DNA from 3 places in the Pseudoalteromonas sp. AWH4_217 genome. Region 2 is predicted to be linked to each of the others. Evidence: predicted binding sites of a transcription regulator. Region 2 holds the regulator's gene; each other region holds the start of a gene.

Region 1 (9,856 bases), on a different contig from region 2:
GACTATATGCGGCTGTAGCCAGGTATTGACCGTCGTGACTATAAATGGTCACTGTATCGCCAAGTGCAGGTTTACCTTTGACTTTTTTGATCGCCTTAGAAAAGATCCAAGGGTGCTTTCTTTTTAAAGATTTTTCACGGCCAGGTTGTAAATACAGCGCGCAAGACATATAAATTCCTTACAGTAGATTATGGTGACATTTTAGTGAAGCCAATAACAACATACAATCAGAACCACGAGGTTAAGGGATAAATGACATTAAATACGATGGAATTTGAGGCTGCATGCAGAGATTTTATGCTAACAACTGAGTTTGCCGATACTGCCCACGATTTATCGCATATCTTGCGGGTAGTTAAAACCGCGAAGCAATTGTGTGCGGCCGAAGGTGCTGACCTTGAAGTCGTCTTGCCCGCAGCCTGGCTGCACGACTGTGTAGCAGTGGCAAAAAACCACCCGGATAGGCCAATTGCCTCTAAACTGGCAGCTGACAGGGCTGTCGCTTTTTTATCAACGCTAGACTACCCTAAAGACAAGTTACCCTCAGTACATCATGCAATTGTCGCACACAGTTTTAGTGCCAATGTGACCCCAGATACTTTGGAAGCTAAGGTTGTTCAGGATGCCGATCGTATGGACGCGTTAGGGGCAATAGGGGTGAGTCGGTGTATGAAAGTTGGCGGCGCGATTGCAAGGCATATGTATCATATCGGTGACCCTTTCTGTCAGGAGCGTGAGCCGGATGATAAAAAATATACGTTAGATCATTTTTACATCAAATTGCTTAATATTGCAGAGCAGATGCATACCCAGTCAGCTAAGAGAGAAGCGCAGAGACGCACTGAATTTATGCGCGGGTTTTTGCAAGAGTTGGGAAGAGAAATTGGTATCTCTGATTAGCGGGTCATGCGTTTTACAAATACGACAACGAACAAGGCCAGAGAAAAGCTGCCGGTAAATGCCTCAACCGTCGCGATTAACCGGGTGATGCCGGTCGGCGTTATGTCGCCATAGCCAAGTGTTGTAAAGGTAACCACACTGAAATAAATACAATTTAGCAACGTGCTTAGGTTTTCCGTCCAGGAGGCTTGGCTGGAAAACTGGATAAGCCCGTCATTGTAATTGATCCCGAACAGGAAGTAGCAGATTGCGCAGGCGATGATCATACCCAAACTGAAACGGATCACATTTTCGGGCTTTTCGCCGTAGCCGCACAACATATCGACAAAAGAGGATACCAAGCGGCGTTTGGAGAATTTGGGGTATTGCGCGTGTCGCATGCGTAGCTCGCTGTAGGTATATTTCCCGGCCATCTCAAATAGACCTTGCTGCTCGGCGCCTTTTCTTAGTAATCGATAGATTTCTTCAGACTGCAAAAATAAGTCGTTTGCTTCTTCCAGATCTTGCTGCTTAAGAGCTTCATTGGCTTGCTTTTCCTGCAAAAGCTTGTCACCGAGATAGAGGTTGTCGATGCGCGTCTTATCGAGCTTCATGCCTAACAGGTTTGTATCTCCAAGCTTGCAGCAGTGCAGATTGGCGTCACGCAAGTCTGCCTTCATTAAAGAAGCATTTTTAATTGTACTATTGAATAAATGAGCACCTTGCAAGTTAGCACGATAAAAGTTGCTGTATGACAAGTCATAGCCTTCGTGGTTGTCAAACTTGACCAGGTTGAGGCCTTCGAGGTTTGCACGTTTTAACTCCAGACCTTGCAAGAGACCACCTCTTTTGGCATATCTCTCCAGCTTTTGTGTCAATTCCAGACCGCTCTTGTCAAATTTGCTATCATGCCAAAAGCAATAGCCTGACCCCATATCTATTTCTTGGCATTTATGGCCATCGGGTGATTCATATTGGCAAAGAGGTTTGTTGTTCATAGTGCGCCAGATCAATCCTTCTTATAAGTAAGGGTAGCAGTATTTTTTCAGGGTAAATAAAAAATTGTATCTATGTCATTCGATTATCAATTAAGCATCAGTAAGCGCAGACAGAGTGTTGCCATTAAAGTAACAGCAGATGGCGTGAAAGTATTCGCGCCCTACGGAATCGACAAGCGTTGGCTGGATACGTGGCTAAAAAGCAAATCACACTGGGTCGAAAGTAAAAAATTGGCGATGTCTGCTCAGCAGCAGATCCAGATACCTTTTGACAGTAAGAAAATTCAGATATTTGGCGAGCAGTATCAGTTTGAGTTGTCACCAAGTTGCTCTTACATTGATCACGATGCGAAATGCATTGGTCTAAAAACGCATGCCAAACCCGACTCTGAAGGGGCGAGAAAAGCGCTGTTTGGGTATTTAAACCAGGTGTTACTTAGTTATGTGACGCCGGTACTGGCGGAGTATTCCGACCTGATGAGAAGTGAGTATCAAGAACTTAAAATCAGGGAATATAAACGTCGTTGGGGCAGCTTGTCATCAAGTGGCACTCTGGCACTCAATAGCTTGCTGGTAGGTGCACCTAAGTGGGTAATTGATTATGTTATTGTGCACGAGTTGGCGCATTTCCATGTCATGGCACACAACCAAGCCTTTTGGAAAATCGTTGCGCATCATTACCCTGAATATAAGAGGGCACAAACTTATTTAAGCCAAAACGCAGTGGTGTTGCAGATTAAAAAGTAGGGGCGTACGGTTTCGGTTGGAATCAATGAATCGAATTTTTCTGCCAGTAGTTATCATTCAAAAGCGTAAGCAAGAACGTATAGGTTTCCAAATGACAGAAGTGCTATCGTTGGGGAATGAGCATTTAAATATGAATGTCTTTTTGATATGAGTGGCTAACCAGACATTATTTTTAAATTGGTTTGATAGGAAAGTGGTGGAGGGGGCTGGATTCGAACCAGCGAAGGCAGTGCCGTCAGATTTACAGTCTGATCCCTTTGGCCGCTCGGGAACCCCTCCTAAGAGAAATACAAATTGTGATGTGGTGGAGGGGGCTGGATTCGAACCAGCGAAGGCAGTGCCGTCAGATTTACAGTCTGATCCCTTTGGCCGCTCGGGAACCCCTCCTCAACATGGGCGCTGATAATATCAAAGTTTTTAGTGAAGTAAAGAAATGTTCTAAAGAAAATTGAAAAAATGCCGATAAATTTTCATATTCCATAAATTGTGGCGATTTTACATGCAGATAGATGGCATTTTGTGCAAAGAGGCCCAGCTTGGTAGTGCGCTTAATCACAGTGTTCATGAAGCCCGGCGCGGTGACTTTGCATTGCTTTTATCTTTGTTGTCTCAGGATGCGTTAGATTTTAGCCAGTTTGACCTGCCCCATACTTCACCCGAGCAGCCGGATAAATCTGAAGCAGCGTTAAAATTGGCATTGCAGTTGGGCCCTCAAAAACCACTTGCACCCGAGCAGTTTAATATGCTCATCGGCCAGGACAATGGTTTTTTGGTTCAAGAGGGGGATCTAGCCAGCCTTCGTCTCAAAGAATGTCTACAGCCAGAGCCCTATGCCGTGCGTAATGACAAAAAGCACATTCCTTTGCATATTGTTGACAATCTTGAGCCAGCAGTAAGACAGAGGCTAGAAAAAACCAGAAACCCTCACATGATTGTTGATAATAAAGACATCGATGCAGCAGGGTTTTATGATCAGATAGCCGGCGGAGAAATGCAATCTATGTTGCAGGTTGCTGTTTAAAGAAGCACACCGACGGCATGGGAATACAAAAAGACGCTTTGGATAGGGCTACATGCTTGTATGCACCAGATGCAAATCTAAATGAGGAGAACATTTAGCTTTTGCTGAGTATCATTCTACGGCACTGATCCTGCTTTACAGAACGCTGCTTTGGCACCTGTAAAACGTAGAAACAAAAAATTAAGAGTAATACTCAAGCGCGGGAACATTACACTTTATGGATTATTGTGCATTCAATAACCCAAAAGTTTAGCCAGCCAACCTAGCCGTGGCATTTTTTGAACTTCTTCCCACTTTGGCAGGGACAAGGATCATTCCTGCTAATTTTTCTCTCAGGGCAGGCAAACAGGTCGCCATCTAGATAACGCCACAGCCCTGCTTCTTTTATAAAGCGAGACCGTTCATGCATTGTGACGCACACGCCGCCATCAAGGTACATCGCTTTAAACTCCACAAAGTGATAATCAGTAGACTCACTGCACTGGATAATCTCTAACCCGATAAAGGTGACCTGCTCGGCAAATGCTCGGATACTGGCTTCACTGTTTTCTGCACGCATGCTTTGTGCGTACGTATTATGTATGTAGCCTGTGTCTTTAAGACAATACGCACTATACCGTGAGCGCATCAGTTGTTGGGCGCTTTCAGGTTGCTTACGTCCTTCTATAAAAGGCAGACAGCACACTTGTGCTTCAGTTTCAGAACCGCAATAACACATATATTCTCATTTGGACTTAATGCGCAACGACGGATGTTCCATGGCCAGTAGAGCGAGTGAAGCAAAACAATTCAGTATCACTGTCTATCAGCTTAAACCGGGCAAGCTGCTGATCAGATACTATGTCTGTCCAGGTAACCACCGCTGCAAAGTTGCCTTTGCATAAAGCGCTGTTAATAACATACTCCAAGTTTATCAAATGTCTCTGTCGCAGCACCAGTAACTTGCTGCTGTCAATTGAGCTGTTATCCAGCAGTGCTTTGCTTGGGATGTTGTCTGGTGCAATGAGCAGTGTCCATTTATGTAACGAGTTACATCGATACAGAATCTTTAATAGTTCCAAACTGCTGACTATGTCATCTTCCGCATACACTAGCTGATAACGTTTATCGGCTGTATTGGTTTGAGATGAAGAAATATTTTGCACTTGAGTATGTAACATGAGCAGACCACTGATTTTCTATACAGTGGTTATACAGTATTTCATACAGTGCTATTTGGCAAGTAAAATATCGCGTATTTTTTGTTCTTTTCTATTAGTGCTTTGATTGTGTTTACTTTTATTATGAGATCGTGTCCTGATTAAAATGCATCATCTGGTGGATTTGCTCATACAGTGTTGCAGCATAACATTGAGCATCGATAAATCGTTTCGCAGTCAGATGTGTACGTACTTGCTCCAGTGTACCAGCTGCTGCCTGATTGCCCTGACTTTGCGCGAGTGACAGCCAGGCAATACCATGAAAAACACTTTTAGGCACACCCTGGCCTTTAATGAACAGCATACCCAGATAGAACTGTGCTTTATTGTCGCCTGACATGGCAGCCAGGCGTAGCCATTTTGCGGCGAGCGGATATTGTTTATTTTTCAGATAATAAAGCCCTTTTTTATAGGCAGCTTTGCTATCCGTGTCTGAGGGCCAGCGGTTTTCAGAGTCTGGTGTTGCGGTCACAAACTCCAATACATTGAGGAGTTGTTGTTCCAAGTCATTGCCGTTTGCAACTGCTAATTGGTTCTTTTTCATACTGATTTCACTTAATACGACCTAGATCAGAGTGTAGTTGATTTTTAACTATTTTGTCCGATTACACCAGAGATTTATGATAAAATCCGGCTTTCGTTTCTATATAAAATACAAAGACATGCTGGAAAAATTATTTTCGCTCCGTGCACAGCAGAGCACAGTCAAAACCGAGTTTATTGCCGGTCTGACGACATTTGTCACTATGGTTTACATCGTGTTTGTTAACCCGGCCATGTTGGCTGAAGCGGGCATCGATCATGGCGCTGCGTTTGTCGCCACCTGTTTAGCGGCAGCCATTGGCTGCTTTATTATGGGCCTGTGGGCCAATTATCCTCTGGCCCTGGCACCAGGGATGGGACTAAATGCCTTTTTTACTTACGGCGTTGTATTAGGTATGGGCCACACCTGGCAAAGCGCATTAGGCGCGGTATTTTTATCAGGCTGCCTGTTTTTACTACTGAGTGTTTTTAAAGTCAGGGAATGGGTGATCCAGGCAATTCCCCTGGTATTAAAACAAGCTATTGCTACGGGCATTGGAGCTTTTCTGGCACTGATTGCGCTGAAAAATGCGCAGATCATTGTCGCCAGTCCAGCTACCTTTGTTCAATTGGGAGACATCACCAGCCCAGGTCCTCTGTTGGCCATTCTGAGTTTTTTTGTGATTGCAGCTTTGATGTATCGTGATATGAAAAGTGGTGTGTTACTGAGTATTTTATTGGTAACGGTTTTGGCTTGGGCCCTTGGCTTGGTTGAATACTCAGGTATTGTGTCAGCACCGCCAAGCATTGCACCCACTTTGGCGCAACTGGATATTGCCAGCGCACTGGAAATTTCAATGCTGAGTGTCGTGTTTGCATTTTTGTTTGTTGATTTGTTCGATACCAGCGGTACTTTGGTTGCTGTTACGCAAAAAGCGGGGATTGCTGATCAGGAGGGGCGGATGCCGCGTCTGGGCAGAGCATTGTCTGCGGATAGTTCGGCGACCATTGCCGGCTCCTTCCTTGGCACGTCTACCACTACCTCTTATATCGAATCTGTGTCGGGTGTATCCGTGGGTGGCCGAACAGGTTTAACTGCTGTGGTCGTTGGGTTGTGTTTCCTGCTTATGATGTTCTTCGCGCCATTGGCCCAGATGGTACCAGCTTATGCTACAGCAGGAGCCATATTGTACGTAGCTGTTTTGATGTTACAAAATCTGAAGCTAGTTAACTGGGATGATATGAGCGATGCGATACCGGTGAGCGTTGTACTGTTAATGACGCCGTTGACTTTTTCCATTGCTCACGGCATCGCACTTGGCTTTATTTCTTACACAGCGGTTAAACTGGCCTGTAATAAGCGAGAGGAAATTTCTATCAGTGTCTGGGTATTAACCCTGCTGTTTATTGTGAAGTTTGCGATCAGCTGACGCTGATCACCACTTTTTCTTGGGTGCGAAAAGGACGTCGAGATCGTCCTTTTCTTTCTCGGCTTTCTTTTTCACCGCAGAGGCGTTAGAGGCTTTGAGCTCTGTGCTGATCTCACTCAAGTATCCTTCTAACAATGTTTTCTTTTCATTAATGTATTCATCTGAATAAGAAACACCGCAAATAATCGCATAGGCTTTTTCAAAGTATTGTCGAGCTGAGCCTACCATGTTGGCGCTTTTAGCAGACAACCCCCGCTTGATTTGGCTTTCAACGTTGATCCTAAGCTGCAACCGCTCCATTTTACGGTCTTCTTGCACGAATACCTGCGTGTCTACCTTGCCTTTACTATGCTCTGAACGCAGCAGGTGGCGTAATTTTTTAATTCCCTGAACCAGTGCAATGAGTTGTTTGTCGTTATCGGGCAGGGCTACTTTATCAGATTCGTTGGCATTTTGGGGCTCATTATTCATACGCTCCTGCGACTCATGCATACGGCTTTTCAATTCGCGAGAGGTAGGAGACAATTCAACCATAGCAACGAGCGCATCATGCACTCGACGTTGAATGATACGGATCATTGCGCCCGACATAGGAATATTGCTGCTGTTGAGGATGACGTCTTCGGCTTCTTCTATGATCCGCTTTTGTTTGGCCAGCTCTTTACGGCGCTCCGCTTCTTGTTTTTCTCTGTGTTGTTGAATAGCACTAACCCACACAGCAATTACAATGAGTGCTACAATCAACAAAATTATTACGGTAACAAACATACCCGGATCTCTTCGTAAATCATACAGCTGATAGTTTTTTTATATTACATCAAATAATTGCGGATTGAACAGTGTTAATAACAAGAGACTTGAAAATCCAGCAAATTCCATCATTTTTTAGTATAGCTTAATGACTGGAAGCTGGCTCTAATAGGCTGGGGAAAGTATTGTCCTATCGGATAGACTAGAATTATGCTAGGCTGAGTCATTATTTGCCTGTATCTAATGATAGCTGGCCTAGTCGTACACCAGATAACAATTAAAACAAACGCTTAGTTATGAAATTACAACAACTGAAATACATAGTTGAAGTTCTGAATCACAACCTCAATGTGTCAGCTACCGCAGAAAGCTTGTATACCTCCCAGCCGGGAATTTCCAAGCAAGTGCGTATGCTGGAAGACGAGCTTGGTGTACAGATCTTTGGCCGCAGTGGTAAACATCTCACGCATGTTACCAGTGCTGGCAATGAAATAATCAATATTGCTCGAGAGATACTGTCAAAGGTTGAGGGCATTAAAGCCGTTGCTAATGAACATACGCTGCCCGACCAGGGTAAACTAAATATTGCAACCACACATACGCAGGCGCGTTATGCACTGCCAAATGTGATCCAGGGGTTTATGCAAAAGTATCCGGCAGTCTCTTTGCATATGCATCAGGGGACGCCGCAACAGATCTCAGATGCTGCTGCCAGGGGCGATGCTGACTTTGCCATCGCAACCGAAGCACTACATTTGTATGGTGATCTGATTATGCTGCCTTGCTATCACTGGAATCGCAGCATTGTCGTCACGAAAGACCACCCGCTGGCTAAAAAGGGCAGCAATATCACGGTGCAGGATGTGGCAAAGTATCCTTTGATCACGTACGTATTTGGTTTTACCGGGCGCTCAGAGCTGGACAAAGCTTTTAATGCACACGGTTTATCACCGCATATAGTTTTCACAGCCACCGATGCGGATGTGATTAAAACTTATGTTCGATTAGGCCTTGGTGTTGGTGTGCTGGCAACCATGGCGGTCGATGAAGTGACAGACAAAGATCTGGTATGTATTGATGCCAGCCATTTGTTTGAGGCAAGTACGACTAAGATAGGCTTCAGAAAGGGCAGTTTCTTGCGCGGCTACATGTATGACTTTATCGAACGCTTTGCGCCTCATCTGACGAAAGACCTGGTCGAGCGGGCCAGCCTGATGCGCAATCAGGAAGATGTCGATGCGTTATTTGAAAACACAGAGCTACCAGTCAAGTAAGAGGTACCAATTTCACTTAATGCCTGTTCAATTTGAAAGAGCAAATATGATGCTAACTGTGTGAAAAATTTCTCATTTAGAGCAACTAAATAGCAAAATCTTTGCCTGGTTATCGACGATATTTTCTCGCCTCAGAATAGAAGACTTAATTAAGCAAATTGGTACGAATAGACAATAAAAAAGCCGCAATTGCGGCTTTTTTACGTACAGACCTTACTGGTTAACACTCGATAATATTAACCGCCAGACCACCACGTGCTGTTTCTTTATATTTTGTTTTCATATCATTACCCGTATCGAGCATGGTTTTGATCACTTTATCTAAAGACACTTTCTGCTCACCACTACCACGCATGGCAAGACGCGAAGCGTTGATGGCTTTTACTGCACCCATGGCATTTCGTTCAATACAAGGCACCTGTACTAACCCGCCAACCGGGTCACAAGTCAGGCCCAGGTTATGCTCCATGCCAATTTCCGCGGCATTCTCTACATGTACGACATTGCCACCCATGATTTCTGTCAGGGCTCCGGCTGCCATAGAGCACGCTACCCCTACTTCTCCCTGACAGCCTACTTCGGCACCAGAGATAGAAGCATTTTTCTTATACAGAATGCCAATCGCGGCAGCTGTTAGCAGGTAGCGTGTGGCAATTTCTGCGTCCACTTCTTTGATGAATGTGTGGTAATACATGAGCACCGCAGGCAAAATCCCGGCTGCGCCATTAGTCGGTGCTGTGACAACCCGACCGCCCGCTGCATTTTCTTCATTCACGGCCAGTGCGAACAGGTCAACCCAGTCCATAGCACGTAGCGGATCATTACTGTTTTCCACATTCAGTTTTAGATACAAGCTTGGAGCGCGACGTTTTACCTTTAATCCTCCAGGTAATATACCCTCAGTACGCATGCCGCGTTCAATACAGGCTTTCATTACTTCCCAGATATGGAACAGTTCAGCTTTTATTTCCTGTTCGCTGCGCAGCGTTTTCTCATTGTGCATCATCAGAGAAGACACACTCAGGCCCGTCTCTTT
Region 2 (9,856 bases):
GTGAAATTGCCATATTTATAACGGAAAAGAAATAATTAATTATTAAATTCAGTGACTTTACTCAGCTCACTGGTACTTAGACACGATTACTTTAAAATCGTCTACGAGCTGTTCGGCATTGATAACGGGCACTTCTCCGGCCTTGAACTCTGGTTTAAATATTGCCTCCAACTGTGCCTTTGGATTAACCAATGCAATGGATGCACTATGGTCAACATAATACTCGGGTTCATCACTGTTATTTATGGCATAGATCAAACCAATGTCTCGAACAAATGGAAATAAGACGTTATGCGGCGCAGACGCTGCGACAAACCTAGGGTTGAAATAGTCTATATACTGTTTGCGCTTTTCCTGAGTATCACGTTGTGGATCAACAGCAACGAACCACACATTGACGGCCTGGACAGACTCTAGCGATGCGGCAATATTTGTAAGCTTAGCCAAGGTCATAGGGCATATATCGGGGCAGTGTGTGTAGCCGAGAAACAGCAAGCTCCATTGTCCCGTTAGCTGCTCAGTCGTCACCTGTTGGCCATGTTGATCTTCCAGGACGAACGGCTTTAGTGTCCGTGGTTGCTCGTAATGTACGGCAAATTCAGATACTTTCGGTGCTGGCTGACACCCACTTAACATTGCCAGCACCACCAAAAGAAGAAAAATGGTTTTCATACCAGTGCTCTGTCTACGAATAATGAGACAAAGAGTAACAGCAAATACCAGATAGAAAAACGAAAAACCCCCATCGCCTGTTGCGCAGTATGATCAATGTACAGGCGCACAACTAAAAATGTAAAAACCCCATTGAGGATGCAAGCCGAAACCAGATACACAAGCCCTACCATACCAATCAAATATGGCAACACACATACCAGGGATAACAACACCGTATAGACGACCATACATAGCTTGGTAAACTGTATCCCATGTGTGACGGGTAGCATGGGGATCCCTGCTCTTGCATAATCCGCTTTGCGAGCGATCGCCAGTGCCCAAAAATGAGGCGGCGTCCAGGCAAAAATAATCATAACCAACAACCAGGGCTCTGCTGCCAAAGTACCAGTCTCGCTAACCCAACCGAGCAATGGCGGTAACGCGCCTGCGAGCCCACCAATCACAATGTTTTGCGGTGTCATATGCTTGAGAAACACAGTATACACAACGGCATAACCAAGCAACGCCAGCAAAGTCAGTACCGCACATAACCAATTGCTAAACCACAACAGACCTATGGTCCCTGTCGTTGCCAGGCAGGCAGCAAAGAGTAGCGCTTTAGATACAGAGAGTTGCTGCATGGCAAGAGGACGATGGCGCGTCCTTGCCATTTTACTGTCTCTATTGCGGTCAACGATATGATTGATGGCCGCTGCCGACGCAGAGATCAGGCCAATTGATATTAAGCTCATTAATTGCTGGCCATAACTACGCCCTAAATCAGGTGCAAGTGCAAGACCCACCCAGGCTGTCAGCACCAGCATCAAAACCACCTTGGCTTTGGTAATCGCCAGGTAAGGCTTCATACCGGAAACGAAATCAGGAAAAACAGAGCCGAGTTGTTGTACGCTAATCGTCATACCTTACCCCCTTGATAAAACAGTAGATAACACACCCGAACCAGTGACAGTAATAAAAGTGCAGCCATCACGTTGTGGAACAACGTTAGCAACAGGGGGAACTGCCAATGCACAATTGCCCCCCCTAAAAGAACTTGGCACAGCACCAAAATAGCCGGGAGCAAAATAACAGGCTTTACACTTAAATCTGGAATACGTACATAAAGTCTCCAGCAAAGAAACAAAATAGCGACCAGCGTTACCATGGCCCAAATCCGATGAACCAGGTGGATAGAAAGACGAGTTTCAAACGGTAAGACACCAAACTCATAGCTGGCGGAAGAATGTGGTAGCTGAAACAAGCTACTCAATGAGAACAGCTCACCATTTTCGCACAATGGCAGTCCTCGGCAGTGCGGTGCAGCGTAATTTGCTGCCAGCCATCCTCCCAGTGCAATTTGTATTATCAAAACTATGAGTACACTCAGTGCTATCACTCTCAGGCCTGATAAGTGCGCAATAGTGACGGCAGGCGGCTTACTGGCTTTAAGCCACAGCAGGGTCAGCAGGCTGAGTATGGTAAACCCACCCAGCAAATGGCCCATTACAATCAATGGCTGCAAGTTCATCGTTACTGTCCACATCCCCAGCAGCGCCTGAAACACGATTAATACAACAAGCAAAGTAGACAAGCCTTTGATCCCTTTACTATAGCTAGGATGACGCAGTGCTAAAATGAAAATCGCGGCAACGACTAACCCTAAACCACCGGCAAAATACCTGTGTACCATTTCAATCCAGGCCTTCTGCTGATGGACTTCGCTATCGGGAAACTTTTGTTGTGCTGATTTCAGTTCATGTGCTTCATTAGGCACCGTCAAAAAACCATAACAGCCTGGCCAGTCCGGACACCCCAGACCTGCATTACTTAGCCGGGTGTAGGCACCTAAGGATACAACCAGTGCTGCGAGCAACGCTGACATCATAACTAGCTTTTTAAATCCCTGCGTCATTGACTACCTCCAGAACTACTTCGTTCATAAGACAAGAGTTTTTTTAGATCTTTCAGCAGGCCTTTGATCAATACTCTGTTTGCGGTTTGGTCCTGCTGTGGTAAATATTCAAGGACGACCAGACCACGCTTGTCGACCAGATAGAACGCCCCCGGTGACAATACTGGCGCTTCCGATATTACGCTGGCCACTTCGCTCTGACCTTCGCCCAGCAACAAGAGACCAACTTGCTGGCGATGCTTTCCCAAAGCAACAACTAGCTGGTCCATTAATTCTGACTGACCCAGACATGCCTGATTACAATCTCTTGGTTGATTCAATGCAATAAACCAAGCTTTGTGCGCTTGTTCTGGTACATTCAGTCTGATTTCCTGACCTAAAAACCGCCCCTGATTGGTCGTCGTGTCTGGTTGCCATCCTGACCTGAGTACGAGCCAGGCAGCAAGCAAAGGTATGATACAACACGCTAAAAATAGTCCTGGAACCTTACTCATCATGCTTCCTTTTAAAGGCAAAATAGGGAATGATCATCGCCGCAACGGCCAGTAACAACCACTGCAATGCATAGGCCCGATGTTTTTCCGGTCCCATCACCACCGCCTCATAATGAGGTTGAATTGCAGTAGTAACGGGGCGAGAAACATACGCGAGCATGGGCGAAATAGAGCGCTGCGTCTGAGAAACAAAAAATGTATGATCTAGATATTGGAGCAGTTGTGGCTGCGCTGCATTTAAATCGGGCTGAGTTGCCAGAGTAAATCCCGCCCACTTACCGATTTTGAACTCAACCTCGATTGTTTGTTGTAAAGCAGGTAGCTCAACTTCTGGTAATACCGTACGACTTTGTGTCGCAGGTACAAATCCCAGATTAACGACGAGCCATTCGTCGCGGTATTCAGGGCGAAACAAAGCCACCACGTCATAGCCGGGTGATCCGTTGACAATCTGGTTGTCCAGCAGCCAGTAACGTGATTCGTCAAAGTATCCACGTATCCGAAACTGTTTTCCCTCGAGCGCCGCCTTGTTTTGCAGATCAGCAATCGCATTAAACTCACGTGGTGCCTGGTCGCTATGTCGCTTCTCAATCAGGTATGATTTCTGGGCTGCTCTTTGCCATTGCCACACAGAGAGAGCGAGACATGTAGATACCACAACACTCACTGCCAAAATTGTGCAATATGCGCTAACCTTTGATCTACTTATACTTATCTGCGTCATATGCCATGCTACTCAAGTTAATTATTATTGTTTTGCTTTTCAGCATCATCTATAACCTGTTTCGAGCTTTGTTCATTATGCTCAAAGGGGATCAATCTGGTGAATCTATGTCTCGTCTCCTCGGTAAAAGGGTATTTTTTTCGGCAAGCGTATTACTGCTTATTCTCATTGCGAAAGGGTTGGGCTGGCTCGACTTCAATCCAGCCCCGAACGCTATAACACATACACAAACACAAACAAGCACAACCAAACCACGTCCACAAAATGCCAGTACCACGCACCCGCCTGGAACGCAAAGTGATTATGTGCGCTGAAATGGCCTTTCATCACCCTTAACCACACCACAGCTAAAATAATGGCACCGAGCGTGACATGCATGCCGTGAAAGCCTGTGAGCATAAAGAAGGTGTTACCGTAAATCCCTGCATCTAGTGTTAATCCCAGATCCTGATAAGCATGTATGTATTCCTCTACCTGAAGTACAAGAAACCCAAAGCCCAAAAGAATGGTCAATCCCAAAAATACTTTTACTTTGTTTCTTTGGTCCTGCTCCATTGCACTGTGCGCAAAATGCAAGGTAACAGAAGAGATCAGGAGGATAATGGTGTTTATAAGTGGTAACCCCTGCCAGCCCATTGCCTGTGTCGTATCTCCACCAGGTGTACTCAGTAGCGGCCACACCGCCTCGAAGCTGGGCCACAGTATTTCGTGCGTCATAGCATTGTTACTTGCCCCACCAAGCCAGGGAACAGCAAACATTCGGGCATAAAATAAAGCACCAAAGAATGCAGCAAAGAACATCACTTCCGAAAAAATAAACCAGGCCATCCCCTGACGGAAGGAGCGGTCCATTTGCGCCGAATATAAGCCTCCTTGTGACTCATGAATGACGTGTCGAAACCACCCGGCCAGCATAAACAACAGCAGGCCAATTCCCGCATACAAGATGAACTGACCACCAGGACTTTCCATTACTGTTAACCCACCTCCTACGGCTACACCAAACAGCGCAATTGCCCCCACAATGGGCCACGGGCTTTGCTCTGGTACATAGTATTTTTCGTAACCACTAGCCATGACTTATTCCTCGTATTTGTTGATACACCGCGGCCTGTATGCTCTGAGCATAGTCTTCGCTTACCGTGCCATCTATGAGATTCATTGCCGGCGCCCCATGAGCGGCCGCTTTTCTGTCTGTGATGTCATAGAGCGTATATGCGAGTGTCAGCTCTGCAATGTCATTGGGCAGTTCAGTATCTACATAAAAGCGCAACGTAAACGACATTGTCTGGCGAGCTTGCATACTCTGCTGGTCAAAGCAAAAACAAGCGAGTTTATGCAGATACTTAGCTGCCATACCGGGCGAAACCGAAGGAATTGCCTGCATAATTCGAGCATCACTACTTAGATTTTCGGCTGTGAAGTTCACTTCGGTTAACGTACCAGGTGTGACCGTTACCTGATAAGTCGCCGCTTTCACTTTGAAAGGTGCCTGCCCTTGAGTGTGGGTCGTGAAACTCACATCAACTCGTCTTGCCAAATCTTGCTTTTCGCTTGCTTCAGCTGCTGTCAGCTCTACTTTCCCATTCAAACCGGTTATATCGCAAAACACGTCGTAAAGCGGTACCAGTGCAAATGCAAATGCAAACATACCCAAAACCAACAGCACAAGTTTTCTAAGCAACGGGGTATGCATCACTTCACCTCAGGGGGGGTACTGAAAGTGTGGTAAGGCGCAGGCGAGGCAACCTCCCACTCTAGCCCTTCTGCACCATCCCATACTTTAGCAGGCGCACGCTGACCACCTGCGATACACTTAAAGACCACAGCCACGAACAGTAGTTGTGACAAGCCAAATGCAAACCCCCCGATACTGATCAAAGCATTAAAATCCGCAAACTGCAGAGCATAGTCGGGGATCCGCCTTGGCATCCCTGCCAACCCGACAAAGTGCATAGGGAAAAAGAGGATATTTACACTGATAAGAGACAACCAAAAGTGCCATTTTGCCAACGTCTCGCTATACATATATCCGGTCCACTTGGGTAACCAATAGTAAGCTGCAGCCATAATAGAGAAGACCGCGCCAGTCACCAGCACATAGTGGAAATGAGCGACCACAAAATAGGTATCATGATACTGAAAATCAGCAGGGGTAATCGCTAGCATCAATCCAGAGAAACCGCCAAGCGTAAACAACACGATAAATGCGATAGCAAACAACATGGGAACTTCAAAACTAATTGAGCCACGCCACATTGTGGCCACCCAATTGAAGACCTTTACACCTGTAGGCACAGAAATAAGCATGGTCGCATACATAAAGAAGAGTTCACCTGCCAACGGCATCCCTGTGGTAAACATGTGGTGTGCCCACACAATAAAAGACAACAATGCAATGGAGGAGGTCGCGTATACCATAGAAGCATAACCAAACAGTTTCTTTCTTGAAAAGGTGGGTACTATGGTCGAAATCACGCCAAAGGCCGGTAAAATCATAATGTATACTTCTGGGTGACCAAAGAACCAAAAGATGTGCTGAAACATCACAGGGTCGCCTCCCCCTGCTGCATCAAAAAAGCTTGTGCCAAAATACTTATCTGTCAGCACCATAGTCACCGCACCAGCAAGCACAGGCATTACCGCAATCAACAGGAAAGCAGTAATCAGCCAGGTCCATACAAACAGTGGTAGCTTCATCCATGTCATACCTGGAGCGCGCATGTTGACTATAGTCACAATGACATTAATTGCACCCATGATGGAACTAACACCCATAATATGAACAGCAAAGACAAATAATGCGGTGTTATCGTTACTATAAGTCGTGGAGAGTGGCGCATAGAATGTCCACCCGAATGCAGGGCCGCCGCCTTCCATAAACAACGATGCGAGCAGAATAAGAAAAGCAAATGGCAAGATCCAAAAGCTCCAGTTATTCATGCGTGGCAGTGCCATATCGGGTGCACCTATCATCATAGGTACCATCCAGTTTGCTAGGCCTGTAAAGGCAGGCATAACAGCACCAAACACCATGATCAAACCATGCACTGTGGTCATTTGATTAAAAAAGTGTGGATCAACAAGCTGTAACCCTGGCTGGAACAATTCAGCCCGAATGACCATAGCCATACCGCCGCCGATTAGGAACATCAGTAAAGAAAAGAGTAAATACAAAGAGCCTATATCTTTATGGTTAGTCGTAAAAAGCCAACGCTTAATTCCGGTTGCCGGGCCGTGGTGACCATGGTCATGCTCTTGCTCAAGAGCAGCCTGCTGTGTACTCGAAGTCATTTGGCTTCCTCCTGTTTGCCGTCAAGGTAGGCTTGTATTTGACTAGGTTGGATGACTTCCCCGGTATCATTCCCCCAGCTATTTCTTTTAAAAGTGATAACTCCCGCAACTTCTTTTAACGATAGTTGCTTCGCAAACGCTTGCATTGCTGTGCCAGGACGCCCTTCCATAATAATTTCAATATGTGCCTGTAAATCCCCGGTTACCATAGCGCTCCCCTTTAATGCAGGAAACACACCTTGCAGACCGAGCCCTGTAGGTTGATGACACGCCGCACAATAGGCCATGTAAACACGTTCCCCTGTAGCCATAAGCTCTTCTTTACTAAGCGTTTGGTCAAGTAAGGCAGCCTCTTGCTCAGCAGCAAGTGCTCTTTGTGCTTTTTCATTGGCAAGCCATTCCTGAAACTCTGCTTCAGGTTTGGCTTCTACAACGACAGGCATGAACCCATGATCTTTACCGCACAACTCAGCACACTGACCACGATAGGTACCGGGCTCATTCACATTAGTCCAGGCCTCGTTAATAAACCCCGGGTTTGCGTCCTTTTTAACTGCAAAATCAGGTACCCACCAAGAATGAATTACATCATCAGAGGTCAATAAGAAACGTACTTTCTTGCCTGTAGGAATGACCAGAGGTTTATCAACCTCAAGCAAATAATTTTCTGTTTTGCTCTGCATATTATCAATCTGCGCTCTCGGCGTAGACATAAGAGAATAGAAGTCCACATCATGGCCTAAGTACTCATAGTGCCACTTCCATTGTGAGCCAGTTACTTTAATGGTTAGGTCGGCCTTATCGGTATCTTCCATCGCAATTAATGTTTTTGTTGCAGGCACCGCCATTGCAACCAAAATTAAAAACGGAATAGCAGTCCAGAGGATCTCGACTTTAGTGCTTTCGTGAAATTGCGCAGGTTCGGCACCTTTAGAGCGTCGATGATGGATCAGAGCCCAAAACATGACGGAGAAGACAATCAGCCCAATCACACAGCAGATCCAGAATATGGTCATGTGTAATTGATATACCTGATTGCTAATGTCAGTAACACCGGTACGCATGTTGTAGTCACTTGCGAACGTGAACGTACTGACAAGTAAACACATCGCAATTGTGATGAGTTTGGCTATTTTCATTAGACGTCTCCCTCAATTGCTTCAAGTGTGAGAAGCAACGGTTCTTATTATCGGATGACTGTCATTTCACTTGGGTTATCCCATGAGTACTGCACGACCATTTAACAACTAGTCAAAATTTAACCGTTTAGCAAGTTTTTATCTGACGCTGATTTTGATTTCTATGGGAGGGAAATATTTGAAAAATAGCTGTTTGTTAGGATTCACTCATACGCTGCAGCACTTAGGATGGCTGAGTATAAGTGTTTACAAGACGTAAAATTCGCCCGACTTGCGTTGCGCCGGGCGGGAGGAAATATTTAAATATCACTGCGAATCACGCCGACGGCCAGGCCCTCGATAGAGAAGTTCTGTTGTTCCAGATCCACTTCAATAGGAGAGAAATCTTCATTTTCAGCATGTAAGTATACTTTCTTACCTAACTTCTCAAAACGCTTAACTGTTACATCTTCCTCAACCCGAGCAACGACAACCTGTCCGTTATTCACAACCTGAGTACGGTGTACTGCCAATAGATCTCCATCCATAATTCCAATGTTCTTCATACTCATACCATTGACTCTTAATAAGTAGTCTGCGGCAGGATGAAACATAGCAGGGTCGACTGAACAATGACTTTCAATATGTTCTTGTGCAAGTATCGGCTCGCCTGCGGCAACTCGACCGATTAAAGGCAAACCCAGTTGCTCAGGCTCGTCCTCAACTAAGCGAATGCCTCGACTTGCACCTGGTACCATTTCGATTACGCCTTTTTTGGCCAATGCTTTCAAGTGCTCTTCTGCAGCATTTGCACTGCGAAACCCAAGCGAATCCGCGATCTCTGCTCGAGTCGGCGGCATGCCAGTATCCTTAATGAAAACTTTTATAAGTTCAAAAACTTGCTCTTGTCGTTTTGTAAGTGGTCGCATATAACTGGTTTTCCATACAGTGCATTTACTGTGAGTATATACAGTTATCATTTTTTCGCAACGGTTAATCGTCTCTAACCTGAAAACGAAGTTTAGTCACACATTTAAATCTGTTTGCTATTAGATACAACCCTATTCTTCGTTCATTGTGCGCCGTCAATGATTCAGCTGCCACCCTGAACGAGCAACGTTTGCAACAACAACTCCTCCGTCATCCCGCACCCGATGCGGGAGCTGTTTAAACCGGTTTTTCAGTGCTGAGTAGGTTTGCTCCGGTGTATTTGTCATGCCTACGAAATAGCCTTGCAGCAGTGGCTTCAGGCTCACCCTGCTCTGCCACACCTCCAACAACTCCGTCGTCATCCCACACTGGATACGGGATCCATTTAAACCAGCTTTTCAGTGCTGAGTAGGTTTGTTTCAGTGTACTTGTTGTATGGGCGGTGTGGTCTGTTAGCAAATCCCGCATCAAGTGCGCTAGTGTAGACCTGTTTGAATGGAGAAATGTCGGTGTTCTCAACTAAAAAACCTTTAGGCTAAAACGCAAAAAAGCCCGACTCTTTCGAATCGGGTTTTGATGTACAAGGAGGTACGAATGTCGATGAGATTCATGGATGAATTAAGTGCAAAGTACAATGACAGCGAGCAACGCGAGTGCATTTACTTTGCGCAAGGTGAAATAAGCCATTCTAGAGAACGCAGACCTATTCACCATCCACCCACCTTCATGA
Region 3 (9,856 bases), on a different contig from region 2:
TACCTTTTACTTCCAGCAGTTTAGCACTGAGGTAAGCCTGCTTTTGAGCACGTGCAGTGCCCGCCCATACCACCACATTGATATTGCCGGTGTCATCTTCAAGCGTAAAGAAGGTCACCCCACCCGCAGTGCCCGGCGCCTGTTTACCAGTCACGATCCCTACCACAGTCACCACAGATTTATGCCGACAAGCACTGAGCTGCGCCATGCGAGTAAAACGACCCAGTTTACCGGCCTTATCGAGCAGCGTTACCGGGTGTTGACCCAGAGTGAGACCCAGCGCCGCATAATCTTCCACCAGGTCGTCCATGTCATCTGGCTGAAAAATACAAGATTGCGATTCCGCCAGCGAATGCGTACCGTCAGGCTCCGTGCGTGTGGCAAATAATGGCAAGGCCTGTTCCTGATCCATCAGTGTCCAGCGAGCCGAATAACGGTCGCCCTGTAACGCTTTAAGCGCATTGGCAGACGCCAGACACTCCAGTGCATTACCAGACAACCCGATGCGCTTTAGCTCACCGATATTCTGAAACCCTCTACCCGGGCGAGCAGCCAGTAACTGCTCAGCATTGTCACGTTGTAAGCCTTTTACCAGACGCAACCCAAGTCGAATCGCAAATCGCTGCTGTTGCTGGCAAATATGATGATCGTACTCAGAGGCATTGACACACACAGGCAAAACCTCCACCTGATGACGCCTGGCATCCTGGACCAATTGTGAGGCGCTGTAAAACCCCATTGGCAGACTGTTTAATAGTGCGGTATAGAACATCGCCGGATAATAGTGTTTCAACCAGGCTGATGCATAAGCCAGCACAGCAAACGAGGCGGAGTGACTTTCCGGAAAACCATACTCACCAAAACCACAGATCTGCTCAAAAATACGTTCAGCAAAACTCACTTCATAGCCCCGTGCTTGCATCCCGTTGATCAGCTTTTCTCTAAACTGCATCAACTCACCACTTTTTTTCCACGACGCCATTGCCCGGCGCAATTGATCTGCCTCCCCACCGGAAAAGCCTGCCGCAACCATCGCCAGTTTAATCACCTGCTCCTGAAAGATAGGGACGCCCATTGTGCGAGACAACACAGACTTCACCTCCTCGGAAGGATAAGTCACGGCTTCTTCACCATTACGACGTTTTAAGAAAGGATGCACCATATCCCCCTGAATTGGCCCCGGCCTGACAATGGCAATTTGGATCACTAAATCGTAATAACAGGCGGGTTTTAATCGGGGCAGCATGCTCATTTGTGCGCGGGATTCTATCTGAAATACGCCGACAGTATCTGCCCGCTGAAGCATTTTATATACCTGAGGGTCGTCACCCATCCGGGTTAACTCAGCCAAATCCAGCTGTCTTGATGTGTGCTGTGCGATCAGTGCAAACGTTTTACGAATGGCACTCAGCATACCCAATGCCAGTACATCGACTTTAAGCAGTTTAAGGCTTTCAAGGTCGTCTTTATCCCACTGGATCACTGTGCGCTCTGCCATAGCAGCATTCTCTATGGGTACCAGATCATGCAAAGGGCCAGCAGAGATCACAAAGCCGCCCACATGCTGAGAAAGGTGGCGGGGAAAACCCATGATTTCTTCAACCAGGCTGATGAAGTGCTGCCCTTTCAGTGAATCTGGCTGCAAGCCGAGCTCACTCAACTGAGTTTGCCAGTTTTGACCACGGTCACGACGGTTCACATTGCGGATAAAATAGTCCAGCTGAGTTGCTTCAATTCCCAGCGCTTTCCCGACGTCTCTGACGGCACTCTTAAAGCGGTAGCTGATCACCGTTGCAGCCAGCGCGGCGCGCTTACGGCCATATTTATGGTAAATGTACTGGATCACCTCTTCACGACGTTCATGTTCAAAATCCACATCGATATCTGGCGGCTCGTTACGCTCTTTACTAATAAAACGCTCGAACAACACCGACACCTGGCGTGGATCTACCGCTGTTATCTCCAGGCAGTAACACACCACTGAGTTGGCTGCCGAGCCCCGCCCCTGATATAAAATCGCTTTGCTACGTGCAAAACGTACCAGATCATGAATGGTGAGAAAAAAGTAGGGATAGTCCAGCTCCTCAATCAGTGCCAGCTCTTTAGTTATGATCTCGGCTATCTCTGGCGGCACGCCCTGTGGAAAGCGCTTTTTTTGCCCATGTTTTACTAAATCGCGTAAATGCTGCATCGCCGTTTTTCCTGCGGGCACCAGCTCTGCCGGATACTGATAACGCAAAGAGTCCAGATTAAAATGACAGCGCTTTGCTATGCGTAAAGATTCTGCCAGCCAGGGTGCCTTAAACAGCTTGCTGAGTTTTTCCCGGCTACGCAAGGCGCGTTCGGCATTAACCAATAACCGGCCTTTGACTTGTTCAAGCGGCAGATTAAGCCGAATGGCCGTCAGTGTCTGTTGTAGTCTGAGTCGCTCACTGCTATGCATTAACACACCACCACATGCCGTAATGGGTAACTTATAGCGCGCAGCTAATGTCTCGCAGTGAGCAATAAAACGTTGCTCCTGGTTTACTAAATGGCGCTGCATGCCCACCCAACTACGATGTTTATGATGACGTACCAACCAGGCTCCCCAGTGCTCATCTCGGTCATCTCCTTTAGGTAACCAGATAAGCAGGCAGTGACGTAACGACAGTAAATCCCATTCGGCCAGCTGATAGTGACCTTTTTCAGCACGTCGCCTGGCATTGGTGATCACCCGGCATAACTCACTGTAGGCTGCTTTATCCGGACAAAGTAACACCATGTCCAGTGACTCAAAACGCATCAGGCTGCCCACAACCAGTTGTAAATCAAGTTGCAGCTCCTTAATTAACGTATGCGCCCTCACTACCCCAGCCAAGGAGCATTCATCGGTAATGGCAAGCGCAGTATAAGCGAGAAAATCAGCCTGGCGCACCAGTTCTTCTGGCCTCGATGCGCCCTCTAAAAAAGAGAAGTTAGTTTGACAAAACAGCTCAGCATAACCAGGCAGCCTTTCGCTTCCGGGTGGCTCATCCGTCCCCTGGCCAACCGTCTGTTTTATCCCCGGTGAAGAAACGGGTAAGGCGAACATCGCTGACTTATTCGTTGCCATCAACTGAAAACCCCATGGCAAAACCAGCGCTGCTGACGATCTCGGAACACCCATAACCAGCGCCCCTGTGCATCCTGAGCCACAAAGTAATCTCGTTCAACCTCATGAGCATCCCACCAGCCAGTGCAGATCCGTTCAGGGCCTAAGTGGACATTAATTTTATGCTGTAATGGCTGGATACTCGGCAGTAAAAAGGCGGGTCTGAGATAGCCCATTTCAGGGTATAACGAAGGTACCTTCGGAAAAGGTGTCCCCGACAAAGGTGTCCCCGGCATACTCAGTGGCGTACAGTATCCAGTTGCCAGCTCAGGGCGCAAATCATCACAGGCTGTCAGTCCCTGTACCGCACGCTCACCTAATTTAGCCTGCAACACAGCGACCAGACCAGCAGACGTCATCGTACCGCGTTGCTCGGCAAACAAGTCATGCATCAGTTCATCGGGCTGACACATCTGTGCAACTTTTAGTCCTATTGCCTGTACCGGACCATTGAGCGTCACTGAGCTGAGTTTGAGGTCGCATAAGTTCAGCCACAGATCGGCCCGATCTGTACCTTCTGCACGACCCACTTCAAGCTGTAGGGGTTCAGCATCGCGCTGATACAAGGTCAGTATTAATTGTCTGGCATGTCGATTACGTAACCGTAAAAACTGCTCCTGTTGCACCAACAGTTTAAGCAGCGGTTTATTCAGCCAGTCCAGGTTTTCTATGTCGTACAACAGTGGCAAATAGCGTTCAAACTCTGGCTCTGGTTGATAAAAAGTCACAGGGTGAGGCACTTTCCCGCGCAGCCTGGACACATACTGTACCAGCTCACAATCGAAACGTTTTCCCAGCTCCACCAGAGGCAACGCGAACAGCTCGCCGACAGTTTTAAACCCAACCCGTTGTAGCCGCTCAAGCTGTTTAGCAGGCAGTGATAAGGCCACCAACGGCAGGCCATGTAAGGCTTTTTCAAGCGCTTCGGGGTTCTGATGTGCCAAAGCGCCATGCTGTTTTGCCAGCAACCGGGCGGCCTCCGGGGAGTAGCCAAATGCAAACCGATAGGTAAAGGACTGTGTATCCAGATGTGAGCGCAACGTGCTCAGGTAGTGAGATAAATCCCGGTACATGGCGAGCATACCGCTGACTTTCAGTAATAAGCCCTGAGGCGCAAACAGAGCAATATCTGCCGTGATCAGATACAACCACTGGGCAATTTCACGGATCGTTCGGCTTTCATCGGCTTCATCATAGGGATGTACAACCAGCTCTCGACTGCGGGCCGCGGCGGCCGCCAGTCCCATACCCGTCGATATCCCCAGTTGTGCAGCAGCCTGATCCAGCTGCATCACCCTGTTGTCACGCCCACCGACAATGATGCAGGGCCGAGATAACTCAGTGGTGATACCATCAGGTTCTGTCTCATCCGATTTTTGCGTTTGCTCCGCGATTTTCAGTTTATCGAGCTGAATAGCAGGAAAGTGTAAATACAACCACAAAGTCATTACCACTACCTGCCTGTAGAATACTGCTGTGCAACATCTGGTACTTCCTTGCTCTGAGTATGAAATTGTTCGGTCAGCTCAGGCCAGAGCAGTGACATATCCAGTGCAAATTGGGACTGAGCCCAGCCGCCTTTGCGCTTTTTAACTGTGATACTCAGACCTTTGGTATGTGGGTTAAGTCCCAGGCTTAAAGACACCGGCAAGGTCCCCTCGCCATAGTGTTCACGACGTAAAAGATACAGACACGCCTCGCCAGTCTGAGCTGCCAGCTGCAGACGCTTGACCTGATGCACCTGGAGTGCTCCATGCCATACCAAGACACTGTTGCAGGCGCCGCTTTTCAGGCACTGCTCAGCAGCCCATAGTGCTTCTTGCGGGCACCCTGGGGTGATTTCCAGCAATTTGCCGGTGTCCATTCCGATACGCTGCAAAGCATCGGCATTCAGGCGAGCCGGCGGATTAATGACCGCCGTTAAACCACTTTGTTGCATCAGACTGGGCAATAACAATCTCAGCTCACCAATGCCTAGCTCAGTATGCAAATCCACGACGCCGATTTTAGGAAAGCCACCCTGTAAGAGTTTATCCAGCTCTGTATATCCTGTCGCCGTGAGTTCTTTACTGTGTTGCTGACGTCCAATAAGCCCTGAGCCCTGCCAAACCAAATCCTGACGCTGTAATCGTTCAATTAAATTGCTCATAACACACCTCAACCTGTATATTTATACAGTATAATTACTGTTGACCAAAGTGCAAGCATGCTGTGTGTATCTCGCTGCAGGCAGACCTACTAAACAGCACAGAGAACACATAACGGTTAATCCAGATCAAGCAGTGACAACCAGAGTCAGTTAAAGTAACAGAGACAACAGGAGCGTATTATGTGTGGGCGATTAAATATCACCGATGATCCCTTTGTGATCGAGATATTAGAGGGGCTGGGCATTGCGAACCCGAGAGAAAACATGCACTTTGGCCGCTTCAAAAAAGCAGCGGACAGCATCAGTATTGTGCATGAAGAAAATGGCCAGCGGCAACTCAGTAGCGCAACCTGGTGGCTGTTGCTAGAGCCAAAGCCCGGGCAAGGTTTTAAACCGTCCAAATACACGTCATTTAACAGTCGCTATGACAAACTTCACGTTAAAGGCAGCGCTGCCTATCTGCCATTTCACTACAGCCGCTGTATTATCGTGGTAAAAGGCTTTGGCGAAACCCTTTTCACCAAGAGCAAGCCACAGCATTATTATGATTTTATCGCCCCTGATGGCGCATTATGCTTAGGCGGGTTATATAAAGTGTGGCACCACCCGGACAATGGGCAAAAACACTACTCCTGCTCAGTGATCACCTTGCCTGCACACCCTAAACTACGCCGTTACCACGACAAAGCCAGCCCTTTGATTTTGCCACCTTCGCCTGCCGAGCTCAACGCCTGGCTAGACAGCACACAGCACAATGGCGGTGGCTTTACTCATCTACTGATCCCACATTTATATCAGCGTCTGGCAGTGTTCCAAATAGACAAACCCAGTAGTTACAACCCACTGGGAGAGGTGGCTTATATTGCTAAAGATCCTCTTCGCAACAGACAGTAAAAATCATACCTGATAACGTGCCAGAATATCGTCCAGCTGAACGGCAAGCTTCGCCAGATGTTGTGATCGGTCGTCAATATCCTGGCTACGCCCCAGATTACCATTGGCCTCCTCACTAATGGCACTGATGGCCTGACTGATCTGTGCCACAACCGCCGATTGCTCTTCTGCTGCCGTCGCAACCTGAGTATTCATCGCCACAATCTGCTCAATGGCATCAGACACATCGATCAACGAGTCTTTTGCCCGCTCAGAAGTTTCTGCATTATCAACAGAGCGCTCGCGACTTTGCTGCACGGACTGACGAGCTTCGCCCACTCCACTTTGCAACGCCTTAATCATCTGCTCAATTTCTTCGGTTGCCTGCTGAGTGCGCTGCGCCAGCCCCCGTACTTCATCTGCTACCACAGCAAAACCTCGCCCGGATTCACCAGCCCGAGCAGCCTCAATGGCGGCATTCAGCGCCAGTAAGTTAGTTTGCTCTGCTATGGACTGGATCACATCCAGCACACTTCCTATCTGTTCGCTTTGAGACGACAAGCCATTCATCACATCCCCGACCTTGTCCATTTCTTCAGCCAGCTGCTCTGAGACCTCAGCGCAATGCTCCACTAGTTGATTAGTTTGGCTGGTCAAAGAACTCACCTGGTGGGTCTGTTCTGAAGTATTGAGTGCGCTGCTGGCCACCTCCTGTACCGTATATTGCATTTGTTGCCCGGCCGTAGCCGACTGCTCACAATCCTGCGATTGCTTATTGACACCATCAATGAGGCCTGCCACGCGATCAGAGAGCGCCACTGACATTTCCTTGAGTGTATGAGCGCTGTGTAGCAAGTCAGCGAAATTATGCTGCAACCGCTCAACCAAGCTATTTACTGAACGACTTAAATCACGGATCTCATCATCTCCTTCATCGGGCGCACGCAGTCTGAAGTCGTTATTATCGGCAATGCCACGGATCGCCTTACTGGCAGCAATGACTGGTCGTGTAACACGATTCGCCACATAGAAACCAACCAGACTTGCGATGATCGCAGCCACAGAAACGAACAAAACAGAGGAACTGAGCACGGAATACTTCAGCTCAGAAATCATTGCAAACGCTTCACTTTCATCGATTTCACTCACAATCGCCCAATGTAATCCGTCAATATCCAACGGCGCATAGGCTGATGCCACAGGCACACTCCGATAGTCCGAAAAAATAGCAAAACCACTTTGGCCTGCCAGCGCAGCGCGGGTGCCGGGAGAATCAATTTGGAGTGTACCTATGGTCGTGTGTTTCTGCTCAATGTTATCAACCATGGTTGTATCAACATTGAAGGTTCTGAGCTGCGCGATAAAGCCCCCCGGATCTTCGACAAAAAATCGACTGTTATTCAGCAACAGCTTGCGCTGATTGACCAGATACACCTCACCACTGTCTCCCAGCCCCTGAGCACGCCACTGTCCATCCAGCGTCAACATACGATTAATCTCATCAACAGGTAACTGGAATATCAAAGTACCAAGTAGCGTGCCATCATCAGCCAGAATCGCGGAACTGACAAAGCCAGCAGCAGCATTGTAAGAAGGCAGATAGGGACTAAAATCCACAAAGTGACCCTGGCGTACCTGTTGTGTACGAGCCGCCTCATAGGCCTTTGCCAAACCAGACTCCCGGAACGGCCCAACGGTTAAGGAAGTGGCAAAGTCCAGTTCCTTAAATACGGAGTACACGACATCCCCTTGTGGATTTGTAATAAACACATCGTAAAAGCCAAAACGCGCCTGAAACTCTCGTAACGCTTTGTGATAGCGTCGATGCACCGCACTATAGGTACTATTGTCACCTGCATCCAGAAGCTGATCTTTACTGCCTAACGGGTGGGGATTAGCTGCGATATAGTGGGTTTGTAAAGCCCGGGCCGTGGGGCTCAAACCTGCGAGCAGCCGACTCATACTCAGGCTATCACCGCGATTTTTTTGCTCGTATTGGTGGAGAAACTGGGTACTATAATAACGACTCAGAGCGGGACCTTCATCCGAGGTGGCAAGTGGGTAACTTGTAAATGCCTGGGAAAAAGCCCGACTGGCGTCTATCACCATGGTGGATCCTGCCAGGGTCACGACCTGATCAGAAATCGTTTTAAAATAGCGTTCAACCTGAGTTTGCATCGCGTTGCGACGCGATACCAGGTTATTTTCAATTTCTTTTGTTACGGCGGCCTTTCCTTCCTGATATGCCAGCAAGCCGATAACAAAGCAGGTGATAAGTAAGGGAATTACAGCAAGCAGAACAGCAACGATACTCAAACGGTTTTTTAATTGCACGTAAACTCCTACAGCACAAAGCAGCTCAGTTCCAGGCTGGGGGAACCGGCAAAATGTATACCACAGCCACCCCTGATGTAACCCCTGTATAGCAAGCAGGCGCTTTAACAACATCAGAAGTGGCACATACACCATGTCAGACAATAGCCAGACCCTGCCTTAGTGAACAGGCTGTCATAACTAGCGCATCCTTGACATGAATTAGTTATTAAAATTAATTTGATGCATGAACTAACCTACACCTTTTAATACTTTGATACTAGTAATAAAAGATTGGTTTTTGATGTCAATCAGGTATGACCAATGAAGACGGGCTAAGTTAAGGTGTTAAGAAGCGGAATAAAAATCGGGCCACATCTGTGGCCCGATTAAAAAATGACAGGAGACTTTCTTTACATACTCAAACTTACAAAGTGAGCCATGTAAAAGTCGCCACCCAGTTATTTTAAAACGGCTGGCAAGGCTCTTCTCTGCAGCCACTCAAAGCTGAAGTCGCTGTACCGCCACCTGCAACTTTAATTGTTTCTTTGGCATTGATGTTCATGCTGTCATTCAGGTTTTTAAGTTTTTGTTTTTTCACTGCTAGTTTCATAACGAGTTTCCTTCTGTTTAAATAGATCGGATATACCAATTAAAATAAGCGGTCATTTACTTCGAATAAACACATTGTAGTTAAAGATTAAAGTTACAAAGTGCTAAAACACGCAAATTCACTTTATGGTACAAACGGGTTGGATCTAATGTGATAGCGTATTATTGAATAATAGATTTAGTGACGCTCTCAACCGTCTTCATAACATCCAGTTTGAGTTGTTCAGCCACCACCAATACGTTTAGTTTCCTTGAGGGCTAATTTTCCTTTTTGATTTAGATTTTTTATCTTTTGTTTTATAAAAGATAATTCCATCTAAATTTAATTTTATATTACCCTCACTAACCAAAACCAATAAAACACATAAAACAAAAACTTGTCAAACACTTTAACGATAAAAAACGGGCTGTATAAAATACGCTTCAACGCCCGTTTAATACAACATTAAATAATTACATTTCCGGGATAATACCACACCCGCTTACACAACCCGTACAAGGCTTAACCGGCGCACCACCAGCAACCTGGGGTGTTAACTCTTTCGCAAATGGTTTGGCATTATTAGATAGAGTCGCAAGATTCTTTTTGTTTAGTTTAAGTTTCATTTAAATCATCCTTATTTAGTAAAAATAACACTGAAAAGCAATAGACAACAAGACTAAATCAGCAGAAATAAATTACCCAACAAAAACAAAATTAGCAATGAAAATATTCATAAAAATTGATTAGAAACAAATAAAGAACCATTGCAACAAAATAGATACAAAAAATAAGG

Evidence for each region. The regulator LexA, encoded in region 2, represses DNA repair genes until DNA is damaged. The targets are predictions, from matches to a motif close to TACTGTATNNNNATACAGTA.
Region 1: the regulator LexA is predicted to act here: its motif matches at 4,814-4,833, upstream of ACXAH1_RS13560 (SulA-like leucine-rich domain-containing protein).
Region 3: the regulator LexA is predicted to act here: its motif matches at 5,294-5,313, upstream of imuA (translesion DNA synthesis-associated protein ImuA).

Annotation. Positions count from the first base shown of each region.
Region 1 covers NZ_JBSWYM010000010.1:3,589-13,444, forward strand. Annotated here, with positions in the region: gene ACXAH1_RS13520 (class I SAM-dependent methyltransferase) at 1-169, opposite strand, end outside; gene ACXAH1_RS13525 (HD domain-containing protein) at 253-900, shown strand; gene ACXAH1_RS13530 (ion channel) at 897-1,877, opposite strand; gene ACXAH1_RS13535 (M48 family metallopeptidase) at 1,950-2,624, shown strand; tRNA gene ACXAH1_RS13540 (tRNA-Tyr) at 2,819-2,903, opposite strand; tRNA gene ACXAH1_RS13545 (tRNA-Tyr) at 2,927-3,011, opposite strand; gene ACXAH1_RS13550 (VC2046/SO_2500 family protein) at 3,124-3,645, shown strand; gene ACXAH1_RS13555 (YchJ family protein) at 3,908-4,363, opposite strand; gene ACXAH1_RS13560 (SulA-like leucine-rich domain-containing protein) at 4,380-4,805, opposite strand; gene ACXAH1_RS13565 (tetratricopeptide repeat protein) at 4,927-5,388, opposite strand; gene ACXAH1_RS13570 (NCS2 family permease) at 5,507-6,796, shown strand; gene ACXAH1_RS13575 (hypothetical protein) at 6,803-7,564, opposite strand; gene cysB (HTH-type transcriptional regulator CysB) at 7,843-8,820, shown strand; gene ACXAH1_RS13585 (L-serine ammonia-lyase) at 9,041-9,856, opposite strand, start outside.
Region 2 covers NZ_JBSWYM010000023.1:159-10,014, reverse strand. Annotated here, with positions in the region: gene ACXAH1_RS21395 (SCO family protein) at 67-672, opposite strand; gene cyoE (heme o synthase) at 669-1,574, opposite strand; gene ACXAH1_RS21385 (COX15/CtaA family protein) at 1,571-2,566, opposite strand; gene ACXAH1_RS21380 (transmembrane cytochrome oxidase associated protein) at 2,563-3,060, opposite strand; gene ACXAH1_RS21375 (SURF1 family protein) at 3,053-3,718, opposite strand; gene ACXAH1_RS21370 (DUF2909 domain-containing protein) at 3,790-4,098, shown strand; gene ACXAH1_RS21365 (cytochrome c oxidase subunit 3) at 3,998-4,861, opposite strand; gene ACXAH1_RS21360 (cytochrome c oxidase assembly protein) at 4,854-5,483, opposite strand; gene ctaD (cytochrome c oxidase subunit I) at 5,480-7,078, opposite strand; gene coxB (cytochrome c oxidase subunit II) at 7,075-8,187, opposite strand; gene lexA (transcriptional repressor LexA) at 8,517-9,125, opposite strand; gene ACXAH1_RS21340 (hypothetical protein) at 9,282-9,467, opposite strand; gene ACXAH1_RS21335 (hypothetical protein) at 9,721-9,856, shown strand, end outside.
Region 3 covers NZ_JBSWYM010000019.1:38,031-47,886, reverse strand. Annotated here, with positions in the region: gene ACXAH1_RS20130 (error-prone DNA polymerase) at 1-3,148, opposite strand, end outside; gene ACXAH1_RS20125 (Y-family DNA polymerase) at 3,094-4,581, opposite strand; gene imuA (translesion DNA synthesis-associated protein ImuA) at 4,587-5,282, opposite strand; gene ACXAH1_RS20115 (SOS response-associated peptidase family protein) at 5,463-6,176, shown strand; gene ACXAH1_RS20110 (methyl-accepting chemotaxis protein) at 6,180-8,489, opposite strand; gene ACXAH1_RS20105 (hypothetical protein) at 8,935-9,081, opposite strand; gene ACXAH1_RS20100 (hypothetical protein) at 9,534-9,686, opposite strand.